DNA from 4 places in the Bradyrhizobium sp. 482_C4_N1_8 genome. Region 4 is predicted to be linked to each of the others. Evidence: riboswitches for the same ligand, from Rfam matches in the RefSeq annotation. Region 4 holds a riboswitch; each other region holds the start of a gene.
The links. A riboswitch is a leader RNA that binds a small molecule or an ion and turns the genes downstream of it on or off. The one in region 4 is predicted to bind cobalamin.

Region 1: linked by a shared signal. The riboswitch ahead of AB7Z56_RS31505 (TonB-dependent receptor) and the one ahead of AB7Z56_RS30225 (TonB-dependent receptor) in region 4 are both predicted to bind cobalamin.
Region 2: linked by a shared signal. The riboswitch ahead of AB7Z56_RS20955 (TonB-dependent receptor plug domain-containing protein) and the one ahead of AB7Z56_RS30225 (TonB-dependent receptor) in region 4 are both predicted to bind cobalamin.
Region 3: linked by a shared signal. The riboswitch ahead of AB7Z56_RS20970 (ribonucleoside-diphosphate reductase subunit alpha) and the one ahead of AB7Z56_RS30225 (TonB-dependent receptor) in region 4 are both predicted to bind cobalamin.

The regions. Positions count from the first base shown of each region.
Region 1 is NZ_CP197231.1:6,613,273-6,621,116, reverse strand. Features, by position in the region: gene AB7Z56_RS31505 (TonB-dependent receptor) at 107-2,455, opposite strand; cobalamin riboswitch at 2,656-2,863, opposite strand; gene AB7Z56_RS31500 (hypothetical protein) at 3,095-3,460, shown strand; gene AB7Z56_RS31495 (FixH family protein) at 3,563-3,955, shown strand; gene AB7Z56_RS31490 (efflux RND transporter periplasmic adaptor subunit) at 4,040-5,473, shown strand; gene AB7Z56_RS31485 (efflux RND transporter permease subunit) at 5,470-7,844, shown strand, end outside.
Region 2 is NZ_CP197231.1:4,380,950-4,388,793, forward strand. Features, by position in the region: gene AB7Z56_RS20920 (hypothetical protein) at 1-129, shown strand, start outside; gene AB7Z56_RS20925 (lytic transglycosylase domain-containing protein) at 220-2,406, opposite strand; gene AB7Z56_RS20930 (adenylate/guanylate cyclase domain-containing protein) at 2,733-4,469, shown strand; gene AB7Z56_RS20935 (hypothetical protein) at 4,596-4,772, shown strand; gene AB7Z56_RS20940 (hypothetical protein) at 4,924-5,136, shown strand; gene AB7Z56_RS20945 (hypothetical protein) at 5,241-5,498, shown strand; gene AB7Z56_RS20950 (hypothetical protein) at 5,628-5,849, shown strand; cobalamin riboswitch at 5,925-6,138, shown strand; gene AB7Z56_RS20955 (TonB-dependent receptor plug domain-containing protein) at 6,253-7,844, shown strand, end outside.
Region 3 is NZ_CP197231.1:4,389,005-4,396,848, reverse strand. Features, by position in the region: gene ilvD (dihydroxy-acid dehydratase) at 1-377, opposite strand, end outside; gene AB7Z56_RS20980 (GNAT family N-acetyltransferase) at 790-1,248, opposite strand; gene AB7Z56_RS20975 (ribonucleotide-diphosphate reductase subunit beta) at 1,324-2,478, opposite strand; gene AB7Z56_RS20970 (ribonucleoside-diphosphate reductase subunit alpha) at 2,489-5,392, opposite strand; cobalamin riboswitch at 5,515-5,732, opposite strand; gene AB7Z56_RS20965 (hypothetical protein) at 5,846-6,424, opposite strand; gene AB7Z56_RS20960 (DUF6925 family protein) at 6,486-7,496, opposite strand; gene AB7Z56_RS20955 (TonB-dependent receptor plug domain-containing protein) at 7,530-7,844, opposite strand, start outside.
Region 4 is NZ_CP197231.1:6,299,242-6,307,085, reverse strand. Features, by position in the region: gene AB7Z56_RS30245 (energy-coupling factor ABC transporter permease) at 1-382, shown strand, start outside; gene cobF (precorrin-6A synthase (deacetylating)) at 431-1,180, shown strand; gene cobT (nicotinate-nucleotide--dimethylbenzimidazole phosphoribosyltransferase) at 1,191-2,243, shown strand; gene AB7Z56_RS30230 (histidine phosphatase family protein) at 2,250-2,822, opposite strand; cobalamin riboswitch at 2,894-3,095, shown strand; gene AB7Z56_RS30225 (TonB-dependent receptor) at 3,213-5,585, shown strand; gene AB7Z56_RS30220 (PepSY domain-containing protein) at 5,598-7,019, shown strand; gene AB7Z56_RS30215 (maleate cis-trans isomerase family protein) at 7,141-7,844, shown strand, end outside.

The DNA of each region.
Region 1 (7,844 bases), 310 kb from region 4:
ATCGATAGCTCTCGAGACCCGCGGCTTCAACGGCGCAATCGATTTGCGATTGCGTCCTACTGTCGCGTGACACCTCCCGCCACGGCGCGGACGAGGTGATCCGCGACTACCACTTGAACGAAGCCGCGACCTCGTAGCTGCGCGGCGCGCCCAGGATGATCTGGTCGGTGTAACCCGGATCGCCCCAGGCCGCGTAGAGCTTGTTGGTCAGGTTCCTCACGCGAAAGCTGATCCGGGTCTGGTCGACGCCCGGGAAATAGGCTTTTGGAATATCGACGAACGCGTATGCGTCGAAGATCGTGTAGGCGTCCATCGTGACCAGATTGTCCTGGAAGTTGAAGCGGTCGCCGACGTGACGGACGAGGCCGCCGATCTCCACCGGCAGCTTCGTGTCGAAGCGATAGGAGGCGCCGGCGTTGGCGATGAAGTTGGGAACGTTGGGCGGCGTCTTGCCCGAATAGGACTGGAAGTCGCCATTGCCGTCGACATAGGTGAAGTCGATGAAGCGCGACTGCACGAAGGCGACGTTGCCCCATAGTTTCAGGCCCGCGACCGGATTGACCGCGGCGGCAATCTCGACGCCCTTGGAGGCCATCTTGCCGGCGACGTTGAAGAGGATGCCGCTTTCGGGGACGTAGACGTTCTTGCGCTCGATGTCGAAGGCCGAGAGCGTGGCCTCCGCGCGCTTGTCGGCCGACAGCAGCTTCACGCCGGTCTCGTAGGTTCGCGACGTCGTGAGCAGCAGCGGCGTCGTGGGCCTGAGGATGAAGATGTTCGCGACCGTCGGGTCCGCCGCCGTCGCGTACTGGCCGTAAAGCATCACGCCGGGCGCGATGTCCCAGGTGTAGCCGATGCGTCCGGTGACCGGATTGAACGTCTTCGAGAAAGGATAGCTGGCTTTCAGGAGGCCAGTCTCGTCGAAGCGGGTCCGCGACAGCTCGATATTCTCAAAACGGATGCCGCCGATCAGCGCGAAGGTCGAGGTCAGCTTGAGCCGGTCCTCGAACGACAGCGAGGTGGTGTCGAGATGGGTGTAGATCTTCTCGTCGCTGCGCGGGCCGTAGAGGCCGCGGTCCGGATTGAGGAGATCGACGTAGTCATTGAAGAACAACGTGTCCTGCGAGACGTTGAACTGGTTGCTGCTCGCCGCCACGGTGGCGACGAAGCGATTGTCCATTCCGGCGACGTTGGAATTGACGGTGAGGTCGGTGATGTTGCCGTAGAGCCGCTGCGCGTGATCGAGCGCCAGGCGCTCGCGGTAGATGCTCTGCGCGCCTGCGAAATTGCCTACGGTCTGGTCGAACGACGAGATCTCGTTGTTGAACCAGTGCCGGTGGGCGTCATAGCCGTAGACTTGGCTTTTCAGCGAGATGTTGTTGGTGATGTCCCATTGAAAGCCGCTGCGCAGCCAGAGCTCGTTGGCGCCGCTGTGATTGTCGAGCACGTTGTAGTTCGTGGTCAGCGTGCGCGCGTCGATGGTGACCGGGACCGGCGTGCCGCCGCCGAGGTAATAGTTGCTCCAGACGCCGGACACGATGCCGTACGTCGGCACGATGCCCGGCGCGTTCGCCGGCACCAGCGGCGTCCCCCAGTAGAAGCGGTCGTTGTCCTGCCTGTATTCGGTTGCGCCCCAGATCTTCAGGTTCTCGTTGACGCGATAGTTCAGCTGGCCCGAGACGTTGCTGAGCTTCGAATAGGTGTCGTCGATAAAGCCCTTGTTGTTGAAATGGCTGATATCGAAGCGGTAGTCGAGGCCGTTGATCAGCGTGCTGCCGCCCGATCCGTAACCGGCGCGATAGCCGTTGAAGGAATCGTAGGAGGTGAAGGCGTCGTTGACGATTGGTCCGGTGTGCGGCGCCTTGTTCACGTAGTTGATGGCGCCGCCGGTCGCACCGAGGCCCGCCACCAGCGAGTCCGGTCCCTTGATGATCTCGACCTGCTGGAGGCCAGCCACGTCCATGGGACGGCCGGTCATGGTCGACGGCCCGATCGGGATGCCGTTGTAGAGCGTGGAGATCTGGTCGCCGGAAAAGCCACGCATCGAGAAGATGGCGGGCGCGCCGGGCGCATCGCCGCCGGTGACGCCGACTGCAGCCTTGGCGACGTCGGTCGTGGTCCGGATGCCCAGGTCCTGCATCGTCCGCTGACTGATGACCTCGACGGTCGCCGGCATCTCGCGCGCCGTGATGCCGAGCCGGGAGCCGACATCGGTGACGGCTGCCGTGTTGAGCGGCGTCTGCACCGGGCCGCTCGGAGCTTGCGTGGCCGGAACGGCGACAGCAGGGGCGCCACGATTGCGTCCCGCGGCGCGCCGGGCGGCGCGCTGCTTCTGAGTGCCGGGGCTGACGGCAGGAGCCTGTCGCGGCGCAGGCGGCGACACGATCACCGGGCCGACCTCCCGGGAGCGGTTGTCCTGCGCCGCGCTTTGCGCGAGCGCCGCGGACGACAAGGACACCGACGAGAGCAGAGTAATCAGGAAAGCACGCGATAACGCTGGCCTTGCGCCAGCACGGAAATGAAAATGTTGCACAACAACGCTCTGCGGCGACGCAAACAAACCGTCACCGCGGTTGCCTTAGTCATCCACCTTCGCCCCAGGCGGCGGATGCACCGGCTACTTGTCCGACATCAGGGCACCCCGCCCAATGCGTTCGCGCGTGACCATGGCTGGCAGCAGGTTTCCTGGCTCGCGGGTCATCGCCTTCGACCACCTTCCCAGAGGCCCAAGCGGGGCTCCAGTGGTTTGTTTGGTCGTCGACTATCCGCCTACAGTTGCGGGGGCAGCCGCGGAATTGCCCACTGAGGTGGACGCACCGCATTCCCTTGAAGAGTCCTTGCGGACACTACCGATCACGAAACTGGCATCAGGGGATGAGCGCGTCAACATCCGCGCGGGCTGCTGGACGGGCTGGTCGGTCGATGGTGGCCTTGTGTTGCTGTTTTGCACGATAGTCCGAAGGACCGCGTCGAAACGTCCAACCCGGCCTCCGGACCAGCCTGGGTAACGAACGCTTGACCACGATCAATGACTGCCTTTGGTGCCCGAATATGCTACTGAGGCCGAGTTCCGGCCTGACAAAGTAAGTCGATATTGATGCAGTTCGTCCGTACCATCCTGGCAGTCGCCATCGCCATATCCTTGGCGATGCTGCCGGTTGGCGCGTCCGCGGCGAACCTCGCAATGTCGTCGGATGGCATGCAGACGGCCATGCACATGAGCGGCGACGCCGACATGTCGATGGACGATTGTTGTCCCGACATGAAGGGAACAGGCTCCCATAGCGGCGGCTACAAGTGCGGGATGGGCTTCTGCTGCGTCGGTGGGATCATCGCGCTCGGTGATGTCAGGCCCGTGGCGTTCGAGCGTCTCGCCGTCATGGCCAGCACGTTGGCTATTCCCCCGGATCAGGTCGTTTCCTTCCGCGGCGGCAGTCCTCCTTTCCGACCTCCTCGAATCTGATCTCGCAAAGCCCGAGACGCGAGCGGCATGCCTGCTCGCGACGACGACTGACGTGCGCGCTTCACGCGCCACGGCGAAAGATCAATTCATGAGGACAAGACAATGCTTTCCAAAATCCGCACCGCGGCTCTCGCCGCCACCCTTTCGCTTGCCGCTTCAGCCGCGATGGCGGGCGCGGGCGACTACGCCTTCGAGCCCGTCACTCCGCAGATGAGGAAGGGCGAAGACGTCACGCTCGCCGTTCGCCTGACGAACAAGCAGTCCGGCAAGCCGATACCGGACGCAGTCATCTTCAAGACCCGCCTCGACATGGCCCCGGACGGGATGGCCGAGATGGAATCGGCGGTCGCGCCGCTGCCGTCCAGGGAGCCTGGTGTGTACGCCTTCAAGACGGACCTGCCGATGGCTGGCCGCTACCAGATGACGCTGTCCGTGAAGGTGCAGGGCGAACCGGAGACCGTCACCGGCAAGGTGATCGTCACGGCGGTCAAGTGAGCGTTCGGGCGCTGCCCGGCAGCGCCCGACATTCCCCCTTTTCCTTCACACGGACGCGCGCTCCCGGGTGCGCGGATACACGACATGAAAACGCTGCGTCTCCTGACGGCACTTGCGCTGGGCGGCGGCCTGGTCCTGGCCGGCTACTACTGGCATTCGAACGGTGCGGGCTGGCTCGCTGAGGCCGACATATCATCGGCTGCGGCCGCCGCGGAGCGAACTCCGCTCTACTACCGCGATCCAAGCGGCGCGTCGCTCTGGTCTGCGGGTCCGAAGAAGGACGACCGCGGGCGGGACTATCTGCCGGTCTACGACGACGATGGAGCGGCCGTCGCGCCGGCGCTACCGAAGGCGCAAGCGGCTTCGCCGCGAAAAATCCTCTACTACCGCAATCCGATGGGGCTGCCCGACACGTCGCCCGTCCCAAAGAAGGATCCGATGGGGATGGACTATGTCGCCGTTTACGAAGGCGACGACACCGACGACGGCACGGTGAAGCTGTCGCCCGGCAAGATCCAGCGCGCGGGCGTGAAGTCCGAGCCCGTCACGCGGCGCTCGATCCGGGTCTCGGTGAAGGCGCCCGGCACGATCCAGCTCGATGAACGCCGCGTGTCGGTGATCGCGATGCGCGCCGAAAGCTTCGTGCAGAAGGTCGCCGACGTGACCACCGGCACGCGCGTGAAGGCCGGCCAGCCGCTGATGGAAATCTACAGTTCGGCGGTGGCGTCCGCAGCGGCGGAATATCTTGCGACGATCACCTCCAAGACGGTCGGCGGTGTCGAGATGTACGGCCGCGGCTCGCGACAGCGGCTGGTCAATCTCGACGTTCCCGAGTCCGTCATTGCGGAGATGGACAAGACGCACACCGCGCCCGTCGCCATACGCTGGTCTGCGCCGCGCGACGGGGTCGTGCTCGAACGCAATGCGATCGAAGGGATGCGGGCCAATCCCGGCGACGTTCTGTTCCGGATCGCGGACACCTCGGTGGTCTGGGCGCTGGTCGACGTGGCCGAGCGCGATCTCGGCAACATCGCGGTGGGGCAGTCAGTCGCGGTGCGCGCGCGCAGTTTCCCCGGCCGGACCTTCACCGGGACCATCGCCGTCGTCTATCCGCAGGTGAACCGCGACACGCGCACCGTTCGCATCAGGATCGAGCTCGCCAATCCGGACGCGGTGCTGCTGCCCGACATGTACGTCGATGCCGACATCGACACGGCCGATGCCGCGCCCGTCCTGGCGATACAGGACAGCGCGGTGCTCGACACCGGCAGCCGGCAGGCCGTGCTCGTCGACAAGGGGGAAGGGCGTTTCGAGCCGCGGGAAGTCAAGCTCGGCCGTCGCGGCGGCGGCTATGTCGAGGTGCGCCATGGTCTCGCGGACGGCGAGGCGGTGGTGACCTCCGCCAACTTCCTGATCGATGCGGAAAGCAACCTGAAGGCCGCGCTGAAGGGGTTTGGCGAGGCGGCATCCCAGGCCACCGACGCCGGCCCTGGCAATGCAACGGGAGATCACAAATGATCGCCCGCATCATCGCCTGGTCGGCGCGCAATCTGCTGCTCGTGCTGTTCGGCGCCGGCTTCGCGGCCGCCGCCGGCCTCTATGCCCTGGTTCACCTTCCGCTGGATGCGATCCCGGACCTCTCGGATACGCAGGTCATCGTCTACACCGAGTATCCCGGCCAGGCGCCGCAGGTGATCGAGGATCAGGTCACCTATCCGCTGACGACGGCGATGCTCACCGTGCCGAAATCGAAGGTCGTACGCGGCTTCTCGTTCTTCGGCGTCTCCTTCGTCTATGTGATCTTCGAGGACGGCACCGACATCTATTGGGCGCGGTCGCGCGTCATGGAATTCCTGAACGGCGCGGCGTCCAGGCTTCCCGCCGGCGTCACCCCGACCATCGGGCCCGACGCGACCGGCGTCGGCTGGGTCTACCAATACGCCGTCATATCGAAGGAATTGAACCTGGCGGACACGCGCACGATCCAGGACTGGAATCTGAAGTTCGCGCTGGCCAAGGCCGAAGGCGTCGCCGAGGTCGCCAGCGTCGGCGGCTTCGTCAAGCAGTACAACGTGGTCCTCGACCCGCAGCGGATGCGCGACCGCGGCATCAGCATGCAAAAAATACGTGAGGCGATCCGCGCCAGCAACGCCGACGTCGGCGGCCGCACCGTCGAGCTCTCCGAGTTCGAATACGTCATCCGCGGCAAGGGCTACATCAAGAGCATCAACGATCTCGGCAACATCGTGCTGAAGACGAGCAACGGCACGCCGGTGCTGCTGCGGGACGTCGCCAACGTCGAGCTCGGGCCCGACGAGCGGCGCGGCATCGCCGAATTGAACGGCGAGGGCGAGGTCGCAAGCGGCATCGTGCTGCAGCGGTTCGGCGTCAACGCCCTCGACGTCATCGAAAACGTCAAGAAGCGCTTCAGGGAGATCGCGAGCAGCCTGCCGAAATCGGTCGAGATCGTGCCGGTCTACGACCGGTCGAACCTGATCTACGCGGCGATCGATACCCTCAAGCATACCCTGTTCGAGGAGAGCATCGTCGTCGGGCTCGTCTGCATCGTGTTCCTGCTGCATGTCCGCAGCGCACTCGTCGCGATCCTGATGTTGCCGGTCGGCGTGTTGATGGCGTTTGGCGCCATGAAGCTGCTCGGGCTGGGATCGAACATCATGAGCCTGGGTGGCATCGCGATTGCGATCGGCGCCATGGTGGACGCCGCCATCGTCATGATCGAGAACGCACACAAGCACCTCGAACGGGCGGGGCCCGATCAGTCACGCGTGCAGGTTCTGATCGACGCGGCATCCGAGGTCGGCCCCGCGCTCTTCTTCAGCCTGTTGATCATCACCGTGTCGTTCATGCCGATCTTCACGCTGGAATCGCAGGAGGGCCGATTGTTCAGCCCGCTGGCGTTCACGAAGACCTTCTCGATGGCCGCCGCGGCGTTGCTGTCCGTCACCCTGGTGCCGGCGCTGATGGTGATCTTCGTCCGCGGCAGGATCGTCCCGGAGAGCAGGAACGTCATCAACCGCTTCCTGATCTGGGTCTACCGTCCCGTGATCAAGGGGGTTCTGCGCGCCAAGACGCCGGTCATCCTGGCTTCGCTCGTCGTGCTTGCGGTGACGATCTGGCCGGCGCGCCAGCTCGGCACCGAGTTCATGCCGGCGCTGAATGAGGGAACGCTGCTCTACATGCCAACGACGCTGCCCGGCATTTCGGTCACCAAGGCGGCCGAGCTGATGCAGATGCAGGACCGCATCATCAAGTCGTTCCCGGAGGTCGCTTCGGTCTATGGCAAGGCGGGACGAGCCGCCACTGCGACCGATCCCGCCCCGACAGAGATGTTTGAGACGATCGTCAACCTGAAGCCTAGGGAGCAGTGGCGTTCCGGCGTTACCGTCGACAGTCTCATCGCCGAGATGGACAAGGCGTTGCAGTTTCCGGGTGTCTCCAATGCCTGGACCATGCCGATCAAGGCACGTATCGACATGCTCTCGACCGGAATCCGCACGCCGGTCGGCGTCAAGGTCATGGGCAATGACCTCGCCGAGATCGACCGGCTCGCGAAGCAGATCGAACGCGTCATCAAGACCGTACCCGGCACCTCGTCGGCCTACGCCGAGCGTGGCATCGGCGGCTATTATCTCGAGATCGTTCCCGACCGTGAGGCGCTCGCCCGTTACGGCATCCTGATCCAGGACGTCCAGGACACCATCGCGGCCGCGCTCGGCGGTCAGACGGTCACGACGATCGTGGAGGGACGGCAGCGGTTCACCGTGAACATGCGCTATCCGCGCGACCTTCGTGACAACCCCAAGGCCATCGCCAGCGACATCCTGGTGCCGATGCCGTCGGGCGGCGCCGTGCCGCTCGGCGAGGTGGC
Region 2 (7,844 bases), 1.9 Mb from region 4:
CTCGAGATGGTTACGGTGTTGGCGGCCATTTCGAGCTGGAGTTGGATGATGCAATTCGGCGCGCTCTCGGGCGCGCTGACGGAAGCATTTCTGCGCGCGCACGAACCTTCTGACCACGGAAGGAGGTGACGGCTAGCCTAACGATGCGGGCCGCGCAGAGTCGGCGGCCGCAGTCACTGCATCCAGCTTCGCGCCGCGTCCAGCCCCGGCGTTGCGAAGCTAGGGCGCGGCGGCTGCGGCCGCTGCCGTGGGTGCCGCGCTGACTTCGTGCGTCGTGACGCGTTGCTCGGACTTCGCCGTGGCCGTGCCGCTGCCCTCGAACCGGGCGCGGTAGACCAGCACATTCTCCATCACGCGCTGGACGTAGTTGCGTGTCTCCGACAGCGGGATGCGCTCGACCCAGTCGACCGGATCGACCTTGGGGTCGCGCGGGTCGCCGCGCGCCTGCACCCATTCGCGCACCCGGCCGCGGCCGGCATTGTAGCCCGCGAAGGTCATGATCTGGTCGCCGCGATATTCCGACAGCAGCGCGCTGAGCTCGGCCGCGCCCATCTGCGTGTTGTAGACGGGATCGGACACCATCCTGTCCCAGTCATAGGTCAGGCCAAAGCGCTTTGCGGTATCGCGGCCCGCCTCCGGCGTCACCTGCATGAGGCCGACCGCGTTGGCGGGTGACTTGTCGCGCTGGTCGAACGAGCTTTCGGTGCGCGCCACCGAATAGATCACGCTGGTCTCGATCGCGGGCGCGACCTGCTTGTGCTCGGGAATGCCGATGGTCGGGAAGGCGTAATGGTCGAGCGCAAGCCCGCGGGCCAGCGCCGACTTGCCGACCTCCAGCATCACGCGCGCATCGTTGCGCCGGCCGGCGAGCTCGCCGAGCGCTTCCAGGGCTGCGACGTCGGTGCTCTCCTTGGCAAAATCCTCGGCGTAATAGAACACCATGTCGCGCTCGCCGATGCCGTAGAGCATCTCGGCGGCGCGGACGCGCTCGTCCGCGGGCTGCGTGTCGGCCGCGGCCAGCACGGGCGAGGGCGGGCGCAGCTCGATCCCGTCGACGCCGAGCCTGGCGCGTGCGAGCTGGCCGTAATAGGCGGTCGGATAGCGCGCCGCCGCCTGATAGCTCATGCGGGCATCCGCCGTCGCCCCCATCGCCTCGGCCGCGCGGCCGCGCCAGTAATGCGCACGCGACAGCGCGATCGGATTGGCCGAGCCTTCGTCGATCGCGGCGAAATGCACCATGGCCGCCTTGGGATCGTTGAGATAGCGCAGCGCAATCCAGCCGCACATGAAGTGGTAGTCGACGCGATAGACTTCCATCACGGGCACCGCCGCCGCGCGCACCACGTCGTAGGCGGTCTTGAACTTGCCCTGGTCGAGAAGCTTTCGCGCGAGCAGGCGCCGCTCGCGCCACCAGGCATCGGTGTCCTGGGCCGCCATCGTGTCGGGCGCGGCGGCCAGGATCACCTCGGCAGCGTCGTCGATGCGGTCGTTCTGGAGATGCCACTGCGCGCGGCACAGGACATAGCCGAGATCGCGGCGTGCTTCGGTCGAGACGTCCTCAAGATAATCCTTGGCCTTGTTGGCCTTGCCGGTGACGGCCGAGCAGGCCTTGACGATCGCGAGCGCGTCTTCGCCGATCCGCTTGGCCGCGCGCCTTGCACCGGCGTAGTCCTTGGCGCCGAGGCGCTTGTCCATGCGGGCGCGATGATCGTCAGCGGTCAGGAGATCGCGGAACGCCTCGTAGGAATCCTCCTCGCTGCGCTCGGACAATTCGTCCGTGCGCCAGGCCTCGCGCACCAGGCGCGTAGCCCTGTCATTGTCGCCTTCACCCAGGAGCACGCGGGCGAGCGCGAACTTGCCCTTGGCGCTGGTCGGCCGGTCCATCGTGAACTTGTGCACGGCCGCCGCGTCGCTCTTCTCCTGCCACAGCCGCGCTTCGGCGCGGCGGCGGAGCAGGGCGCTGCTCGGCCAGTCCGGATTGGCGGCGAGGAAGGCGGCATAGCGCTTGAAAGGTGCCGTGCTCTCGGAATGGCGGAGCATGAACCAGTCGGCGAGCTTCTGTCCGGCCGGATCGGCAATGCGGTCGCGCGCGGCGCTCGCATCGTCGGTCTTGCCCTTGCGCGCGAGATCGATGGCGTCCTTCAGCGCGGCTAGGTCGCCGGTGAGCGGCGGCGGCGCCGGCTTGTCCGAGGGCTCGTCGTCCTTCTTCGACTTGCGCTTGGCCTCGGCGTGCTTGCCATGGCGCGACTTGACCGCAACATGGCGCTGCTTGCCGCCGGCTTTCGTCTCATGCGTTTTCTTTGACGCCGACGATTTGTGACTGCTCTTCGCTGCCAGCTCGGCAGGAAGAAGGGCCAATGCGGCCACGGCAACGACACACGCGAGCGAGCGTAGGCACTGGTTCATTCGATGGTCCCCCTGCGAAACCACTACAAACCAAGGTCCGCGACGACATGCGGCTTGAGAATCAAAGACGACACCCAAAACGATGCCACGACATCGTTTCGCAGTCCTCACGCTCCTTCAACAATGCGGCAAAATACCGATGGGAACTCGGGAACTTCCGAAATGGCGGAAAGGGCAATGCCTTCAACCTTTGTTAACGAATAGGGCTCGCGCGACGGTTGCGCGCGGTCAGGGGCGTCGCACGGGCCAGATTGCGCGTGTTCCCGCCGCCAAAACCGGTGTATTGAGTTCCCAACCGGTCCTTTCAGCTCTTACCCCCACCGCTCATGCCACTTTTCAACCAGTCGATCAGGCGCAAGATCGTCGGGATCGCCCTCGGATTGATCGTCCTGATGCTGGTCACCGCGATTCTTTCGATGGTGATGTCGAGCCAGGTCGGCGTCCTGCTCGACGAGCTGACCGATCGCTACATTCCGGCCTACGGCCATCTGGCGCGCGCCAACATCCGCTCGCTGGAGCGCTCGGTGGCGCTGCGGCGGATGGTCATGATGAAGATGCAGGCACCCTCGGAGGAGGAGGCCTATGCGGCGCGCCTGCGCGAATTCGAGGAGGCCGATCGGAAGATCGACGAGGAAGGCGAGGCCGCGCGCACGCACATCAACGCGATCATCGACGACAAGAGGACGCCTTCCGACAATGCCGGGCTGGCGCGGATCGAGACCCGCATCGAAACCGCTCTCACCGAGCTGCGTCACGACATGAATGAGGACCACGCAAAACTCCTCAAGCAGGTCGAAGGCAAGCAGATGACGGAGGCGCGCGGGACCCTTGAGCATCTCGACACCATACGCGACCAGTTCAACCAGAAGATCGACGCGATCCGCGCCGACATGCTGAAGCAGGTCTTCGCCAGTACGGCGACAGTGATCGGTCGCCAGCGCCAGGCGATGATCATTTCGGGCATCGTCACCATCCTCGCGGCGGTGGTCGGATTTGCTTTCGCGCTCCTCGTCTCCAGTGGCATCACGCGACCGGTGCGGCTGTTGCTCGCCGGCACCCGCGAGGTCGAGGCGGGTCGCTTCGACAAGACCATCACGGTCTCGACCCAGGACGAGATCGGCGAACTCGCCGCCGCCTTCAATCGCATGATCGAGCAGCTGCGGCACAACGAGCGGATCCGTGAGACCTTTGGCCGCTATATCGATCCCAAGGTGGCGCAGGGGCTGATCGACCGCCCGGAGGTCGCCATCGACGGCCAGCGCCGGGTGATGACGATCATGTTCTCCGACATGAGCGGCTTCACCTCGATGAGCGAGGGCATGACCCCGCGTGGCCTCGTCAAGGTGATGAACCACTATTTCACGGTGATGTCCGCGCCGATCCGGAGCCATCGCGGCGTCATCGATAAATATATCGGCGATGCCATCATGGCCTATTGGGGCCCTCCCTTCATTGAGGAGGACGAGCCGGCGCTGTTCGCCTGCTACGCCGCCATCGACATGGCCGATGAGGTGCCGGCGTTGCAGAAGCAATTGCCTGACCTGCTCGGCATCCGCGCCATGCCAGGCCCTTGCGATCTGCGCATCGGGATTGCCACCGGCGAGGTCCTGACCGGCAGCATCGGCTCCGAGCTGATGATGAGCTTCACCGTGATGGGCGATGCCGTGAACCTCGCTTCGCGGCTCGAACTGGTCAACAAGATCTACGGCACGCGGATCCTGATCGCGCAGGCCACGGCGGACGCGATCGGCTCGAACCTCGAGCTGCGCGAGATCGATCGTCTGGCGGTGGCCGGCCAAAGCGCATCGCAGGCCATTTTCGAGGTGATGAGCAAGGCGCACGGGCTCAGCGTCCCGCAGGAGAGCCTGCGCGCACGCTACGCCGAAGGCCTCGCCGCCTACCGCGCGCAGCGCTTCGACGAGGCTCGCGCCGCGTTCAATGCAGCGCTCGAAGCCGTGCCCGGCGACGGTCCCTCGCGCACGCTGCTCGGCCGCATCGCGCAGTTCGAAGCCAATCCGCCGGACGCCAATTGGGACGGCGCCTGGCGGCTGGAGCAGAAATAGCCGTCCTTGCCGGGCTTGCACCGCCCTTGCTGGAAAAAACGTTTCTACTCGATAACGATGTTCGCCGTGACCTATTTCTCAGGCTTAGGTTTGACGTCCCTTGTGGCGTTTGATGGGGACACGCCGATGACAGAACTTCATGACAGGCTGGAACGGTTCGAGACGCTCACCGCCGAATGCGAGCTGATTGCCAAGCTCGCCACCGACAGCACCAAGCGCGAGTTCTATCTGAGACTCTCGGAGCAGTACCGTCAGCTGGCGGTGGATATGCGGAAGGCGATCGCGACCAAGGCCGCGGCCTGACGCCACCTGCAATCCGTTCTTAATGTTTGGCGCGCATCCTTCGGGATGCGAGCGTCGCGATCATGATTGCTCGCATTGGGAATGCCGAGGTCCGTTGCGGTGCAGCGCATCTCGCTGACGTCGCTTTGCCGCTCCTCACCAGGGCAATCCCATGCGCCTTCTCGCAGTCCTCATCTTCGCGCTCATGACGGCCGCCTGCAACCAGGAGCAGGACATCACCGGCTCGACCCCGGTCTGTGCGATGCGGAGCTACACGTCCTACAATCCCCGCGACATGAACCAGTGCGTTGCCGCCTGCAAGGCGTGCGACCACGGCAACACCGTCACCTGCACCACGTCATGCACCCTCAAGGGCGCGCACTGAGCGGCGGCGCTGCCTGAAGCTGAGGAGCAGACGGTGCTCGGGCACCGGAACGATTCACATGGGTTAGTCATTGAAGGGGCAGGCAGGACGCGGAGTCCTATGGAATGGGTATGCTCGATCCCGGTCGGTTCCTGGTGTCGTGCTCGCATTGCGATGCATGGCCGATGGCGGCCAACGTCAAACGTTCGAGCTGGTCGGCGTCGCCGCACGAGGTCCGCTTCGTATGCCCGCGCTGTCGCCGCGAGGAGATCGCCATCATCTCGGCCTCCGGTGAACTGACCCCGATCCGGCGCATCGACGCTCCGCTGCGCGACGTCACCGCGGCCTGGGCTCAGGCCCAGCGGCCAAGAGGGCGGGCGTAGCCCGCCCGTCACAGGACCAAGAGATCGGGCGTAGTCGGCTCTGCGCAACGCCTTGCGCGGTCCGTTTTTTGGAACCCGGCCTACGCCGACGCGTTTCCGCTCCGACATCAACGCATCGAGGCCCTGCGAATGATCAGCGAGCATTTCGACACCCGCACCCGGATCAACATGAAGCTGGCGCTGGATCGGGTCTGCCGCAATCGCCCGGTCGGCGAGGACCATTGCTTTCGCAGGTCCGTTGCCGAGAACATCATCCGCTGCGCGCTCACAGGCCGCACCGGCATCGGCCAGCTCGTCGATGCCGGCGAGCGGGCGATGATCAGGACGCGTTCGGAGCGGGAGCCGGCCTGATTGCGCCGGCTCAATCTCCGGTGCGGCGCTCTGACCGTGATGCAACCGGCCGATTGACTCTTCGCTTGCCCGCCCCGTAGATTGGCTGGTGACGGTTCTCCTCACGGAGATCAAAAGGGAACGTGGTGCGAGGTTTTCCCGATACCGGGATATTCTCAACGCCACGGCTGCCCCCGCAACTGTAAGCGGCGAATCTTTCGTCATATGCCACTGGGAATCTCGGTCCTGGGAAGGCGACGTAAGGTAACGACCCGCGAGCCAGGAGACCTGCCGTCAGCCGTGGTCACACGCGAAGATGTCGGTCGGGGAGTACAGACATTAGCTTCACCGGAGCAATCGAACGCTCCGCCGTGAAACCTCGTTCGCTGTGACGTGCCACTGACGTCATACCGAGGTTACAAGAGTGTCCCGTATTGTCTTTGCCGCCAGGCGCTTCCGCGCCGGCGTTGTCGCGTTCGTTTCCCTGTATTCGCTCGATCTGTCCATTGCCCAGGCCCAGCAGTCGGCATCGCCCGATCTGCTGCCGCCGGTCGAGGTCGCGCCGACCGAGCGTGCGGCCAAGCCGCGAGCCGCGCGGCCTGCGCCCGACCAGCCCGAGCAGCGGCGCGTCGCTCGGCTGCCGAAGCCCGAGCTGGTGCCGGCGTCGCCCCCGGTTGCCGGGGTATCCGCGGCCAACCTGTTTCCGACGGTCGTCGTCAGTCCGACGGGCGTTGTCACTCCGACCAATCTGGTTGCGAGCTCGGTGACGGTTCTGACCGCCAGAGACATGGAGCGCGATCAGCGCCGGACCGCATCCGATGCGCTGAGCGCGGTTCCTGGCCTGAACCTCGTGCAGACCGGCGGTCCGGGTGGACAGACGTCGATCTTCATGCGCGGAACGAATTCCAACCACACCAAGGTCCTGATCGACGGCATCGATGTCAGCGATCCCAGCAACCCGAACCGTTCGTTTGATTTCGGCCAGTTGCTCACCTCCGACATTCAGCAGATCGAAGTCCTGCGCGGTCCGCAGGGCGGTCTCTACGGCGCAGACGCGCTGGGTGGCGTGATCTCCATCGTGACGAAGAAGGGCGACGGTCCCGCCCGCGCCACCGGCTCGGTCGAGGGAGGCTCGTTCGGAACGTTCAATCAAACTGCAGGTCTGAGCGGTTCACAGGACCACTTCAACTATGCCTTCAACGTCGCGCATTTCCACGCGAACGACGTGCCGGTGACGCCGGTCGAATTGCTGCCGCCGGGGCAGAAGGCGATCGGCAACTATTACGACAACATGACCTATTCGACGAAGCTTGGCGTCGAATTGAGCGAAAACCTGACGCTCAATAGCGTGGCGCGGTACACCGACGCCACCCTGCGCTTTACCGGAGACACCTTCGATCCCGTCACATCCGCGAGCTTTCCCGCGGCCGCGCAAAGCACGCAGACGGTGCACCAGCTCTTCACGCGCGGGGAGGCGGTCTGGTCCGCTCTCGACGACCGGATGAAAAGCTATTTCGGCGTCAACTACACCAATCACTGGAACTACAACATCTCGCCCGGCGACGCGATGGCCACGATCACGACCGGCGACCGCGTCAAGTATGATTGGCACACCACGACCCAGCTCGCGCCCAACAACAATGTCATCATTGGCGCGGAGCATGAGACCGAAACACTGCAAACGGCGACGGTTTCGGCGCAAAACGTCAACAAGGCCGGATATATGGAGCTGCAGTCCCAGTTCCGGGATCGCATCTTCTTCACGGCCAATGTCCGGCAGGACGACAACGAGCGGTTTGGAGAGCATCCGACCTTTCGTCTGGCGTCTGCCGTGATCGTGCCGGTCACGGATACGAAGTTCAAGGGAAGCTACGGCACGGGGTTCAAGGCGCCGACGCTCAACCAGCTTTACGTCAGCTTTCCCGCGTTCTTCTTCTTTGCAAATCCCAACCTCAGGCCCGAGGAAAGCGTCGGATACGACGCCGGCTTCGAGCAACCCTTGTTTGGCGATCGTGT
Region 3 (7,844 bases), 1.9 Mb from region 4:
AGGCCCACGAGCGCATCATAGGCGTGGCCGCGCACGGTCAGCTCGACGGAATCGGCGATGCACTCGCGCGACGGCAGCGACGAGCGCATGCCGTCATGGCCCATGGCGATGCCGTCGGTGACGGTGATGGTGCAGAATTCACGGGGGGTGCCGCCGGCCGACGCGACGCCCTTCTTTACCGCCTGCGCCTGGCGCATCAGGGAGATGTTACAGGGGGCGGCCTCGTTCCAGCAGGAGGCGACGCCGACGAAGGGCTGGTGGATCTGCTCGGTGGTCAGACCCATGGCGTAGAAGTAGGACCGGTGCGGCGCGCGCGTCGGGCCTTCCGTCACGTGACGGCTCGGCAGCCTCTGCTTGATGTCGGTCTTTGCGTCCATCGCAAACCAGTTTCCCCGGCCAACCCTTTCAGACCCGAAAAATCAGAGCCAAGATTTGAATCGACCTTGGGATTTTCCGTCCTTCGAAGACCGCCGATGCCCTTCAAACTTTAGAGCGATTTTATTCATGTTCGGGTGTGGCTAAAAAGCGGCGCTGATGCGAACGGACGGAGATAAGGGTTTAATCCAAGATGAGTGTTGCAGAGACAGCACAATCGTTACCGGGAAGACACGGGTTGGCTTACCGCGATACCCTCGTGAATATGACAATCCACAACTTTAGATTTCAACTCTGCTACGGAACACCAAAACGCGGGTCTCGGGAACGGAGCGTGCCTCACCTGAGTCGCGGCGGCCCGCAGTACCAACACCGTCATCCTGAGGCGGGACTGATGAGCGCCAAGCGCCCAGCTCAATCCGTCAGGTCGAGCCGCATGAACTGGTTGTGCGGGCTTGCCTCATAGTCGGCGAACGGCGCGCAGGAGACAAAACCGGCGCTGCGGTAGAGCGAGATGGCGGGCGCGTGCAGGGCTGCCGTGCCGGTCTCCAGGCTGAGGTGCACGTAGCCCCGCCTGCGGGCTTCGGCGATGATATGACTCAGCAGTGCGCGCCCTACCCCGGTGCCCCGTGCAGCGGGAGCGGCACGCATCGACTTCACCTCGCCATGCGTATGATCCAGCTCCTTCAGCGCACCGAACCCGAGCAGGACATCGTCCTGCCAAGCCGTCCAGAAGGTCACGGTGGCAGCCGAAAGGCCGGTGGCATCGAGAGCGAAGGCGCGCTCGGCCATGACGCTGCGCAGCTCCTCGAGATGATGTGCCAACAAGTCGGCGACATAGGGCGCCGTCGGATCGTCTCGTCGGATCTCCACCTCATCCCCCTGCTGTCGCACGCGTGCCACCGTTTAAGCACAGGTGACACGCCCGCGGCATAGCCATGATCGGTGCTATTCCCAAGTCAGCGCACCACCATTCTGGTATTCGATGACGCGGGTCTCGAAGAAGTTCTTCTCCTTCTTCAGGTCCATTGCCTCGGACATCCACGGGAATGGGTTCTCGACCTCGGCGAACACCGGAGCGAGCCCGATCTGCGCACAGCGGCGGTTGGCGATGAAGTGCATGTACTGCTCGCAGAGCGCGGCATTCAGCCCAAGGAAGCCGCGCGGCATCGTATCGCGTCCGTAGGCGGCCTCCAGCTCGGCTGCGTCGCGGATCATGCCGCGAATCTCGTCCTGGAACGCCGCCGTCCACAGATGCGGGTTCTCGATCTTGATCTGGTTGATCACGTCGATGCCGAAGTTGAGATGGATGCTCTCGTCGCGCAGGATGTATTGATACTGCTCGGCGATGCCGACCATCTTGTTGCGGCGGCCGAGCGACAGGATCTGCGCGAAGCCGGTGTAGAACCACATCCCCTCGAACACGACATAGAAGGCGACGAGATCGCGCAGGAAGGCGCGGTCGCTATCCGGCGTCCCCGTCTGGAACGACGGATCGTCCAGGTGCTGCGTGTGCTTGAGCGCCCAGGCCGCCTTGTCCGTGATCGACGGCACCTCGCGGTACATGTTGAACAGCTCGCCTTCGTCGAGGCCGAGGCTTTCCACGATATACTGGAAGGTGTGGGTGTGCACCGCCTCCTCGAAGGCCTGCCGAAGGAGGTACTGCCGGCACTCCGGATTGGTGAGGTGTCGGTAGATCGCCAGCACGATGTTGTTGGCGACGAGCGATTCAGAGGCTGCGAAGAAGCCGAGATTGCGCTTGATCGCGCGCCGCTCGTCCTCGGTCAGCCCGTCCCGCGACTTCCATAGCGCGATGTCGGCCTGCATCGAGACTTCGGTCGGCATCCAGTGATTGTTGCAGCCTGAGAGATACTTCTCCCAGGCCCATTTGTACTTCAGCGGAAGCAGCTGGTTGACGTCGGCGCGGCAGTTGATCATCCGCTTCTCGTCGACCGAGACGCGGCCGCCGGCGCGATCGATCGCGCCTAAGCCGGTCGGGTCGGCCGGCTCGAGCTTGAGCTGGGTCTGCGGACGCAGTGCGGTGGCGAGACTTGAGACGGCAGGAGCGGCCGCTGTGGTTTCGGTATCGGACCAGTCGAGCATCGTCATCTCCTCACTGGCACGCTTCGCATTCGGGATCGTCGATCCGGCAGGCCTTGATGCCGTCGAGGTCCGGCACCGCAGAGGTCGGTATCATGATCGGCGCGTGCGACACCGCCACAGACGCGGACACCGCATTGAGCTTTCCATCGGTGCCCTTCAACGTCGATTTCTCGACATGCGTGGCGCTGCGCGAGCGCAAATAGTAGGTCGTCTTCAAGCCGCGCCGCCAGGCCAGCCGGTAGAGCGCATCGAGCTTCTTGCCGGAGGGATTGGCGATGTAGATGTTGAGCGACTGCGACTGGTCGATCCATTTCTGCCGGCGCGCGGCCGCCTCGATCAGCCAGGCGCTGTCGATCTCGAAGGCGGTGGCGTAGAGCGCCTTCAGATCGTCAGGAACGCGGTCGATCTGGCCGACGCTGCCGTCGAAATATTTGAGGTCGGAGACCATCACCTCGTCCCAAAGCCCCCTCGCCTTGAGGTCGCGCACCAGGAACTCGTTCACGACCGTGAAGTCGCCGGACATGTTCGATTTCACGAACAGGTTCTGATAGTTCGGCTCGATCGACTGCGAGACGCCGCAGATGTTGGAGATCGTCGCCGTTGGCGCGATCGCCATGACGTTCGAGTTGCGCATGCCGCTGGACGTGACCTTCTTGCGGAGGCGATCCCAGTCGAGTGTTGCGGAGCGATCAACGTCGAGACCACCGCGCGCGTCGGCGAGAAGCTGGATGGAGTCGAGCGGCAAGACGCCCTTCGACCACAGCGAGCCCTCGAAGCTCGGATAGCGTCCGCGCTCCGCGGCAAGATCGGACGACGCTTCGATCGCGTGGAACGAGATTGCCTCCATGCTGGTGTCGGCGAACGTCACGGCCGCGTCGGACGCGGTCGGAATGCGCTGGATCTGAAGCGCTTCCTGAAATCCCATCAGGCCGAGACCGACGGGTCGATGACGCATGTTGGAGCGACGCGCTTCGGGGATCGTGTAGAAATTGATGTCGATGACGTTGTCGAGCATCCGTACTGCTGTCGTCACCGTCCGCTTCAGCTTGGCCTGGTCGACACCATCAGGCCCGACATGGTTGAGCATGTTGACGGAGCCGAGATTGCAGACCGCGACCTCGTCGCCCGAGGTGTTCAGCGTGATCTCGGTGCAGAGGTTCGAGGAATGGATCACGCCCGCGTGGCGTTGCGGCGAACGCAGATTGCAGGGGTCCTTGAAGGTGATCCAGGGATGACCGGTCTCGAACAGCATCGTCAACATGCGACGCCAGAGGTCGCTCGCGCGCACGGTCTTGAAGACGCGCATGCCGCCGGCTTTCGCCTTGGTCTCATAGGCCTCGTAAGCCGTCTTGAACGCCTCGCCGTAGAGACCGTGCAAATCGGGCGTCTCGTCCGGCGAAAACAGCGTCCATTCGCCGTCGATATCGACGCGCTGCATGAACAGGTCCGGCACCCAATTGGCGGTGTTCATGTCGTGGGTGCGGCGGCGGTCGTCGCCGGTGTTCTTGCGCAGGTCAAGGAACTCCTCGATGTCGACGTGCCAGGTTTCCAGATAGGCGCAGACGGCGCCCTTGCGCTTGCCGCCCTGGTTGACGGCAATCGCGGTATCGTTGGCGACCTTCAGGAATGGAATAATGCCCTGGCTCTCGCCGTTGGTGCCCTTGATGTGGGCGCCGAGGCCGCGAACCGGCGTCCAGTCGTTGCCGAGACCGCCGGAATATTTTGCCAGCAGTGCGTTGTCCTTGATCGACTTGAAGATGCCGTCGAGGTCGTCCGAGACTGTTGTGAGAAAACAGGACGACAATTGCGGACGCAGCGTACCCGAATTGAACAGCGTCGGCGTCGAGGCCATGAAGTCGAACGATGACAGCAGATCGTAGAACTCGATCGCCTTGGCCTCTCGGTCGATCTCGCGCACCGCAAGACCCATCGCGACGCGCATGAAGAAAGCTTGCGGCAGTTCGATCCGCTTGCCGCGGACGTGCAGGAAGTAGCGGTCGTACAGCGTCTGGAGGCCGAGGAACTGGAAGTTCAGGTCGCGCTCGGGCTTGAGTGCAGCCGCGATCCGGCCGAGGTCGAAGCGGGCCAGTTCAGGATCGAGCAGTTCGGCAGCGATGCCGGTCTTCACGTAGGCCGGGTAATATTCGGCATAGCGCACAGCCATATCGGCCTGCGAGGCGAAGGTCGGCCCGGCATGGACATAGGACAGCACCTCGCCGCGGAGCTTGTCCAGCAGCAGGCGCGCACTGACATAAGCATAATTCGGCTCCTGCTCGACCAGCGTGCGTGCGGCCATGATCGAGGCCAGCGCCAGTTCGTCCTGGCTGATGCCGTCGTAGAGATTGCGGGTGGTCTCGGTGAGCACGGGTGCCGCGGAGACGCCGTCGAGACCGGCGCAGGCTTCGCCGATAATCAGCGCAAGCCGCTTGGTGTCGAGACCAACGCGCGAACCGTCGGCGAGCGTGACATGAAGTGCCGGCGCGACAGCGGGCGTCGCTTCCGCGGCCGCCTCCTCGGCGCGCTGGCGCGACCGCTCCTCGCGGTACAGCACATAGGCGCGTGCGACCTTGTGGTGCTCGCTCCGCATCAAGGCGAGCTCGACCTGGTCCTGCACATCCTCGATATGGAAGGTGCGTCCCTCGCCTGCCCGCCGCATCAACGCAGCGACGACTTCGGCCGTCAGCTGCTCCACGCTCTCATGGACGCGGCGCGAGGCGACCGCACTGGTGCCTTCGACCGCAAGAAACGCCTTGGTCATGGCGACCGCGATCTTCGCGGAATCGAACGGCGAGACCTTGCCGTTGCGACGGATGATCTGCATGGCCGGCTCGCTCGAAGCAGGCGCAAGCGATTGTGGACGCAAATGAACGATGGGTGCGGAAGCGGTGTCCGCGTCGTGCAGGTTGAGTGACATCAAAGGGCCCCGTGATGCGCGCGTTGTGTTTGAACGGGGCTGTAAGGAAGGACGCTGCAGAAACGCCGGCGGCAGAGTTGCCGGGCGGTGCGTGCAAGCGACCGCCGGACACCCCGCCCGTGGACGTTCAGATCGTCGCGGCAGGTCTCCTGGCTCGCAGGTCGTCGCCCACTTCCCGTCTTCCCGGCGCGAAAGGCACCAGTGACGATTGTTCGGAAGCAGCTCGCTGCTGACAGTTGCGGGGGCAGCGCCGGAATTCCGCGCTCTCGCGCGGTTCACCGGCTTCCCTCTTAGCCACTAAATCTTGCGATCCAGCGGAACCGTGACGCCCACATGTGGTGACATATGCAGCCGGGTGTCAACGATTCGTTGCGGGCCGGAAGCGGTGTTCCCTGTGGAATGCGGGAGTTCCCGCCTGGCTCGCGCAACCCTTGGGATGACGCACATCCAGCATTACGCGTTCCGCATCGCGCGCCCGAACGGATCGACCAGGCGGACGATCTCGCAGGCGGCGACGAGGCCGGCGAGCCAGACGGCGCTGGTCAGCCCGATGCGCGTCACGATGGCCGCAGTGAACGCGCCCTCTCCGCCAAGGAACGGCGTCGCGGCAAGCAGCGCGAGCTCATAGGCGGCGTAGGCGGCGACGAGCGCGATGGCCAGCATCAGCGGCGTGCGGCCCTGCGGCAGCAGGCGGAGAACGGTCGATGCCGCTGCCGTCGACAGCAACGCGGCAGCACCGATGACAAAGCCCCAGGCGATGGTGCTGCCATCGATGGGATAGTGCAGCACGCCAAAGCCGATGGTCTGGTTCACGAGCCAGGCGCCGGTGACGACGAGCAGCGCCGGACGCATCGGCAGCATCGCGGCGGCGACGACGGCGAACGCCGCAAACGGCGTCGCGCAGGCAAGCGCGAAGCTCGCGAGCGCGCATGACACCGTCAGCAGTGCAAAGCAGAACATCGGCGCGAGGCGCGACGCGACCGGATGAAGGCGGAAACGGTCGGCGTGGGGCGGCAGGATGGTGACAGTCATGGAACGATCTCCTTGCGGGATTTGTAGCACATTTTTGCTGAAACGCGGCATCACGTCTGACTCAGTGAAGAGCCTCCATGGGATCTTCAGTCTCGGCTGGATCGCGCCGGTCGTAGGCGGCAAGCCAGGCGGCGAGTGCCGCCGTGTGCGGCTCCTTGGCCGCCAATTGGCGCAAGGCCACGCGAACGGTGGCGCGCGCTGTGCGATCGGGCGGAAGCGTCGCCATCTCAGGTCCCCGCCCCTTCGCGACCGCGTCGACCACGGCCCTCTTGCACACCGTTAGCTCCGGCAGCCCATAGAGCTCGAGCAGCGCCTGGAAGGCTGCGTGATGATCCGGCCGAAAAGCGCGCTTGCGGCCGAGCTGATCGCGGAGCGGATGGGCCGGATAGAGATGCGCGCAGGGGATCCACCCCTCAGGCAGCGGCTCGGTGGCGGCATGGGTGCGGCGATGCGCGAGCAGCTTTGGCAGGACGTGGGTGTGCGGGCCGTCAGGGCTTCGCCCACCCGGCGGCGGGATCGGCTGGAATACCTCGGCGCGCCCGATGCGGCTGATGAAGACGCGGTGCGGATTGGCGGCCAGAATGATCCGCATGGCGTCGCTTTCGGGCGCGAACACGGATTGGCCCGTGCGGCTCCTGAGCGCGGCGACGGCATCGGCATCGCTGACGCGGATGCAGGCGTCGATCTGCAACGTTCCGAGACCAAGGTCGAACAGGATGCCGCTGCGATCCCTCGTCAGGAGCGCCTCGACATCCGGACCGAGCTCGGTCAGCACGGTACGACCACTCATGGCGCTGGCTTCATGCGGAAGACACAGCGCGATGCGGTGGCTCCAGCTCTCCGTGGTCGGCGATTCCGATGCGATCAGGCGCAGATCCGGGTGGGAGACAACGCGTATCCCACCCTTCTGCGTCACGGCGCTGATCCCGTTGCGAGACTGCTCCATATCGAGGGCCTCACCGGGCTCGCGTGTGAACTCGGCAATGGCACCGAACGTGCCGACGCTCCAGCCGGCCTCAGCGTCGGCAAGCTGGCTTGCGATCAGGTCCATGAGCGGATCGGCCGTCGTCATGAGGCTTCTCTCTCTCTCTCTCTCTCTCTCTCGCTATCTGACGTCGTAATTCGCCAGCCGAATGCCGCCATAGACGCCCAGTCCCGGCTGCAGAAAGCCGGTCGGATTTTGATAGTGCACATTGGCGAGATTATCGACCCGGCCAAACACCTTCACCTGGTCGGTGACCAGATATTCGGCCGCCACATTGACGACGGTGTAGGCCGGAGCCAGCAGACGCGGAATGCTGAAGTCGCGGTTGCCATCGACGAAACTCCCGACGTGCAACACGGTTGCGGACAATGTGAGCGGGTCGATCGGATTCCAGATGACATTTGCGCTCCACTTCTCCTTCGGACGCCTCAGCAG
Region 4 (7,844 bases):
GGGCATCTTCTTCGAGCCGCCCGATCTGCCGCAATTCGGCATGAACGTCACCACGCTGCTGGTGCCGCTGTTCGGGATCCAGGCGATCGCCGCGCGGATCATTGCCCGCAACACCGCCTATGTCGATCTCAGGTATCGCCAGGCGCTGGCGCTTTCGACCACGTATCAGGCCGGCGTCATCGCCTGGGTCGCGTTCTGGGCGCTCTATGGCTCGGGCTTCGGTGCGACCAACCTCGTCAACATCGCGACCTTCGCGGCCTCCTACGCGCTCGTCATCGTGATCGAGCCGCTGGCCGACCTCGGTGTGCTGGCGCTGGCGAAGTCGCTGCGCGGCGTCACCGCGCCCGGCCTCGTTACCCCGCGTTTGCATAACGCGGCTTGAGAGAGACAAGCGAACGGGCGGCCGTGATGGCCGCCCTTCGCACTCACGATGCTCACGCTCTCCCTGATAGGCATCGGTTGCGGCGATCCCGAGCAGCTCACGCGCGCCGCCGTTCAAGCCATCAACGCGGCCGATCTCATCCTGATCCCGCGCAAGGGGACGGCGAAGTCCGATCTCGCAGATCTCAGGCGGACGATCTGCGCGGATGTGCTCACCAATCAAACGACGCGCATTGCCGAGTTCGATCTTCCCGTGCGCGATGCCGGTGAAGCGGATTATCACAAGGGCGTGGACGATTGGCACGAGGCCGTGGCCGCGGCCTGGTCGCAGACGATCGCCAGCCATCTCGGTGATGATGGCAAGGTCGCGCTGCTGATCTGGGGCGATCCTTCGCTCTACGATTCCTCGCTGCGCATTGCGCGGCGGCTCGATCCCTTGCCTGATATCGAAGTTGTGCCCGGCATCACCTCGATCCAGGCGCTGTGCGCGGCGCATGCGCTGCCGCTCAACGACATCGGCGAACCCTTCCTCGTCACGACGGGGCGCCGCTTGCGCGAGGGCGGCTGGCCGCAAGGCGTCGATACCGTGGTGGTGATGCTCGACGGCGGCACGGCGTTCCAGTCGCTCGATCCTGCGGGGCTGCACATCTGGTGGGGCGCTTATCTCGGCATGCCCGATCAGATCGTCATGTCGGGCGTTCTGGCCGAGATCGGCCCGCACATCATCGCCGCGCGACAGGATGCGCGCGAGCGGCACGGCTGGATCATGGACAGCTACATTCTCAAGCGCAGGCCGTAAGCGAGGCAGCATGCTCCCTGAATGGGTCACCCGGAAATGCCCCGATGTCTCCGCTGTCCATCGCGAGGCGGCGCTCGCGCGTCAGGCGCAACTGACGAAGCCGGCTGGCGCGCTCGGCCGGCTGGAGCAGCTTGCGGTCGAGCTTGCGGGCCTGCAGGCGACCGAGCAGCCGCGTGCCGCGCGGGTGCCGATCATCGTCTTCGCCGGCGATCACGGCATCGTCGCGCAGGGCGTGTCGGCCTATCCGCAAGGAGTGACCATCGCGATGATGGCGAATTTTGCCTCGGGCGGTGCCGCGATCTCGGTGCTGGCGCGTGAGCTTGGCTCAAACCTTGAGGTCGTCGACGCCGGTACGCTGGCACAGGAGGAGATGGCAGGAATCGTCACCGACAAGCCGCGCAGCGGCACGCGCGACTTCAGCGTGGAAGCCGCGCTCACCCCCACGGAGCTGGCATTCGCCTTCGAAGCCGGTCAGCGCGCAGTCGCGCGCGCAGACGCCGGCAGGCCCGATCTCCTGATCTTCGGCGAGATGGGCATCGGCAATACCACGACGTCGGCGGCGATTGCGGCGAGCCTGCTTGGCATCAGTGCCGAGGAGATCGCGGGCAGCGGTACCGGCGTCGATGCGGCCGGCCGTGCGCACAAGGCGCGCGTGATCGACGCTGCGATCGTGCGGCATGGCGTTGCAGGTGCTTCGCCGGAAAAGATCCTGTGCGCCGTCGGCGGCCTCGAAATCTCGGCGATCTGCGGCGCCATCATTGCGGCTGCACAAGCCCGCATTCCCGTGTTGATCGATGGCTTCATCGTATCCGTGGCCGCGTTGGCGGCGGTGCGGCTGAACCCGTCGTGCCAGCCATTCCTGCTGCCGTCGCATCAATCGGCGGAGCAGGGGCATCGGCTGGTGCTGCGCGCGCTGAACGTGCAGCCGTTGATCAGCCTCGATCTCAGGCTCGGCGAAGGATCGGGTGCCGCCATCGCGCTGCCGCTGGTGCGGCTCGCGTGCAGCCTTCACAACGGCATGGCGACCTTCGCGCAGGCCAACGTGCCGGATCGCCCGGCCTGATCCAGCTCAAGCCGCGCGCTGATTGACCGCGACGACGCGCCAGCCGGTGGCGAGCCGGTCGATCCGGGTCAGTGACAACGGATCGATCACGAAGCGCAGGGCCGCTTGTGGTGTCAGATCCAGAGCAATGCAGAGTGCGGCGCGGATCGTGCCGGAGTGCACGACGAGCGTTGCTGAGCCGGCGCCGATTTGCGCGAGACCCAGCCGGACGCGCGCGACCTGATCCTCAAAACTTTCGCCGCCCGGCGGCCGGCCGCGCGCCGGATTGCTCCAGAACTGCGCATAGGCCTCGCCGCCGGTCGCCGCGAGCTCGTCATGCCGCAGGCCGGTCCAGTCGCCAAAATCCTGCTCACTGAATTCGGGCACCAACGCGGGTTCGAGTCCCAGCGCGCGCGCCGTCTCAACCGTACGTCGCGCCGGGCTCGCCAAGCTCGCAGCATCTGGCGGAAGCCTCTGCCGCAACGCCTCCAGCTGCACGCGATCGCCGAGATCGGCGGGCGCGTCGGCTGCGTGGATCGTCCCTTTGGCGCCGTCGACGGGCGCATGCCGTATCAGCCAGAGGAAGGTCTCGCCTTCCATGCCTATCTCCAGGGAAGTTGGTCGCTGTGGTAATAACGTCGCACCGGCACATTGACTCTGTCTTGTCGGTAATCCTAGATGGCTTTGACGGTTTCCCCGAGTGGGGATGAAAAGGGAATGCGGTGCGGGGATTTTGTCCCCAATGCCGCGGCTGCCCCCGCAACTGTAAGCGGCGAATCTTGCGTCACGAGCCACTGGGTATCTCGGTCCCGGGAAGGCGATGCAAGGTACTGACCCGCGAGCCAGGAGACCTGCCGTCAGCCGTGGTCACACGCGAAGATGTCGGTCGGGGAGTACAGACATTCGGCTTCATCGGAAGGCTCATAAGCCGGAAGATGGGACCTTGGTTCGCGGTGACGTGCCACTGACGTCACACCGAGGTCCCGAACTGTGTCTTCCATTCGTCTTGTACGACCGCGTTGCTTCCTGCTCGCTTCCGCCGCGCTTACGTCATTTGCCACCCTCGATCTGCCTGCCGCCGTGGCGCAGCAGGCCCGCGAGCCGCTGCCGCCGGTCGAGGTGTCGCCCGCCCAATCCCGCAAACCGGCAAAGCCGGCGGCCCGGGACGCGCAGAGCCCACGCCGCGCAGCATCGCGCAGGCCAGCGGCCGCATCGGCCGCGGCCAAGCCCGTCGTGCCGACCGCGGCGGCGCAGACGCCGCTCAACACCAATGTGGTTGCCGAGAGCGCCTCGCGCCTCGGCCTGACCGTGCAGGAGACACCCGCGACCGTCGAAGTCATCTCGGCCGCGACCATGCGGGAGCAGGGCTATCGCACCGTGTCGGAGGTTGCGCAGGGCGCGGTCGGTGTCACCTCCGGCGACAATCCGGCCGAGCCCGCGGCTTTCTCCATGCGTGGCTTCACCAACAGCCAGATCAACATGCTCTACAACGGCATCAAGATCGGTCCGCAGAACATGACCTCGCGGATCACGGATACGGCCAATCTCGCAGCCGTGGAATTTTTGAAAGGTCCGGCCTCGCTGATGTCGGGCGAAGGTGCCGCCGGTGGCGCAATCAACTTGATCACGAAGCAGCCACACACCGGGCCGATCCGGAATGAAGCTGACTTTTCCTGGGATTCGCTCAACTCGTTCGGCGTCCATTACGGCTCGGGCGGCAGCACTAACGTGCAGGGGCTCGACTACCGCTTCGACATCAGCCGCGCCTCGCTCAATGGCTTTGCCGACGACACCAATACCAAGACGTTGGATGTGTCTGGCCAGCTCAATTACCGCATCTCCGACAGCCTCAAGATCTGGGGCGCGATCGAGTACCGGGAAGATCGCTCGAAGGCCTATTGGGGCGCACCGCTGGTACCGATCGCCTTCAGCGGCTCGCATGCGACGAGCGGCATTGTTTCGGGCAATTACGTCTCGAACTTCAACAAAACGAAGCTCGGTGCGATCACGATCGACGATCGTACCTTCAACACCAATTACAACGTTCTCGACAACCGCAACGTGGCACAAGAGGTGTGGCTGCGCGGCGGCTTCGAACTGAAGCTGGCGCCTGACCTGACGCTGAAAAGCCAAGCCTATGCCTATGGCGCGGAGCGTACCTGGTTCAACAACGAGATCGAGGCTTTCAATGCCAGTACGGGCCTGCCCAACTCGAACATGGTCGATCGCGAGCGCTTCTATGTTGCACATAGCCAACGCCTTGTCGGCAACATTACCGACCTGATTTGGGACGCTAATATCGCAGGCTTCGACAACCGCCTGGTCACGACACTTTCGTCCAGCTATCTCGATTTCGTCAGGCCAGGCGCGGCCAACTTCCCGGACGATTACGTCTCGCTCGTCAATCCCGACCGTGGCCTTTACGGCCTGCTCACGACGCAGCAACAGACCGCGCGCATCGACAACGAAGCGCTGTCGTTCGAGGACCGGCTGAAGCTCACGCGAACCTTCGCGCTGGTCGGCGGCCTGCGCGTCGAGCATATCGGGCTTGACCGCAACTCGACCGACTCCGCCGGGCTGGAAAAGGCGAACTTCCCGTTCTCGACGTCCTGGGTCCCGACGACGGGGCGTATCGGCTACACTTGGGAGGCCGTTCCGGGCCTGACCTTCTTCAGCCAGTATGCGACCGGCGCCGATATCTCGGCCAACAACATCTTCCTGCTCGGCCCGACCCAGCCGCTCGACCTGACCACCGCGCGCACCTATGAGACCGGCGTCAAGCACCTGTTCTGGGACAACAGGGCGGAGTGGTCGTTCTCGGCCTACGACATCCTGCGCAAGAACGTCTATGCAGCGGCCGGCGGCATGCAGCTCAACATCGCAGGCCGGCAGGAGTCGAAGGGCGTCGAGCTCGCCGCGGCCGTACGCCCGATCGATCCCCTGCGGCTCTGGGGCAACATCGCTTATGTCGATGCACGCTATGCCGACTACAATTTTGCCGGTGGTTCGTTCTCCGGCAACACGCCGCCGAACGTGCCGCGTGTCGTGGCCAATGCCGGTGCGTCGTACCGGTTCTTCACGCCCTGGCCGGTGGAGCTCGGCATCACGGGCCGCTATGTCGGCGACCGCTACAACACCGATGCCAACGTCGTGACGATGAAGGCCTACACCGTCGCCGACGTCTACGCCTTCGTCGACATCCCGAAGACGGTGTTCAACGCGGTCGACCAGGCCCGTCTGGGCTTCCGCGTGCGCAACATCACCGACAAGCGCTACGCGATCTGGGGCGATCCGTTCTATCCCGACCAGATCCTGCTCGGTGCGCCCAGGACCTATGAGCTCTCGGCCGCGTTCAAATGGTAGGGCGCTGACCACATGATGAACGCGATCGTGCTGCTGCATCGCTGGCTCGGGATCGCGTTCTGCCTGCTGTTCGCGATGTGGTTCGCGAGCGGAATCGTGATGCACTTTGTCCCGTTTCCGTCATTGACGGAGGCGGAGCGCTTTTCCGGACTTACGCCGGTTGATCGCGGAGAGGTGAGGATTACGGTCGCGGATGCCGTCGCCGCGAGCGAGATCGCGGACGCCACGCGCGTTCGCCTGGTCCAGCGGAGCGACGGGCCGGTCTATGTCGTGTCGGACCGGTCGCGTGTGGGCGCGGTCCATGCCTCCGACGGACGGGATGCATCGGTGACGTCCGCCGACGTCGCGGTCGGTATCGCGCGGGATCATGCCCGGCAACGCGGGCTCGATGCCGCGCGGGCGGCGATGATTTCGGGCGCGGATTATGATCAATGGAGCGTACCCAACGGCTTTGATCGACACCGGCCTCTGTTGCGCGTCGCTCTTGGCGATGCGGCCGGAACCGAGGCCTATGTCTCCTCGCGCACCGGCGAAGTCGTGCTGGATACGACCCGCAGCGAGCGCGGGTGGAATTGGGCCGGCAGCGTCCTGCACTGGATCTATCCGACGGTCCTGAGGAGCAACTGGTCCCTTTGGGATCAGGTGGTCTCGACATTGTCGCTGGTGGCTTTTATCGCCGCGACGCTCGGCGCGGTGCTCGGAATTACCAGGATCAGGATTCGAGGGCGTCGGGTCTCGTCGCCTTATCGCGGGTGGCACGCACTGCATCACATCATTGGTCTCGTCGCGACCGTTTTCGTGCTGACCTGGAGTTTCAGTGGCTGGCTCTCGATGGATCACGGCCGGCTGTTCTCGCGTGGGGAGCTGACCCCGACCGAAGCGGGCGTGGTGTATGCCACGCCTGACTGGACGACGGCCTCTCCGGTCGGTCAGCCGTCGGCTCGCGAAGTCGAATGGTTCGCCGTCAGCGGTGTCGTCTACCGGCGCGACCGGATCGGCCTCGCCAGTCAGACCTTGACCAAAACGGCGGAGGCGAGCCGCAGCGGGCCGGTGGCATTCCTCGGCGAGAAGGATGTCCATGACCTGACGACGCGCCTTGCGCCGGACTGTGGCGCCCCGTCCGTTCTTGCCGACAATGACGACTATCCCGCGCACTCGGCTGTCCCCGGAGCGCCCGTCTATCGCTCCCGATGCGGCGACCTCTGGTTCGACATCGACGGTGCCGACGGCCGCGTGCTGCAAAGACTGGATGCCTCGCGGCGGGCCTATCGCTGGTTCTATGGCGCGCTTCACACGCTCGATTTTCCCGTTCTCATGGCGCATCCGCGTCTGCGCGATATCATGGTCGTCGGGCTCTGCTTGCTCGGGCTGGCATTTTCCGTCACCGGCATCGTGATCGGCTGGCGGCGCTTGCGGTCGACGTTCGCGGCTTGAGCTGCGTATCGAGCAAATCATATGCGCCATGCAAATTGCGGGTTGCGCGGGCGATGGCAGGCGCGGATGATCGTCCGAGGGGGCGCAGCGGTGCGCTCTCTCAATGGGGCGATCGTGATCGATGTCAATTCAGCGCAAGCGCCTCGGCATGATGACCCCGTCGTCAAACTCGGTGCTGGAGCCCGTCACCAATTCCATGCTGCATGGCGTGGCCGGCGTCACCGCTCATTTTTCGCGCTTCCGCGTTACCGAGATCGCGCTCGATGCCGCGGCGCTGAACCAGTTCGATGCCTCGGTGATGCTGCCGGTGGCGGATCTGTTGGCGGACGCCAAGGTCGATGCCATTGCCTGGAACGGCACATCGGCAAGCTGGCTCGGTATCGACCGCGATCGGAGCCTGTGCGAAGCGATCGCGGCGCGGACCCATGTCCCGGCGACGACCTCCACGCTCGCCTGCATCGACGCGGTCCGCGCGCTCGGCGCCGGACGTGTCGGCCTGGTCTCACCCTATACGGACGACGTGCAACGGCGGATCGGCGATGGCTGGGCCGAGGAGGGGATCGCCCCTCACGCCGAGCGGCATCTCGGCCTGCGCGATAATTTTTCCTTCGGTGAGGTCACGCCCGCGACGATCGCCGACATGATCCGCGCGGTCGCGGCGGACGGTGCCGATGCCGTCGTCATTCTCTGCACCAATCTCGACGGCGCCGCGCTGGCTGCCGCACTCGAACGGGAGTTGGGCATCGCCGTGCTGGACTCGGTCGCGGTCACGCTGTGGCGGACGCTCGAGCTCGCCGGTGGCGACATCGCGGCCCTTGCGGCGTG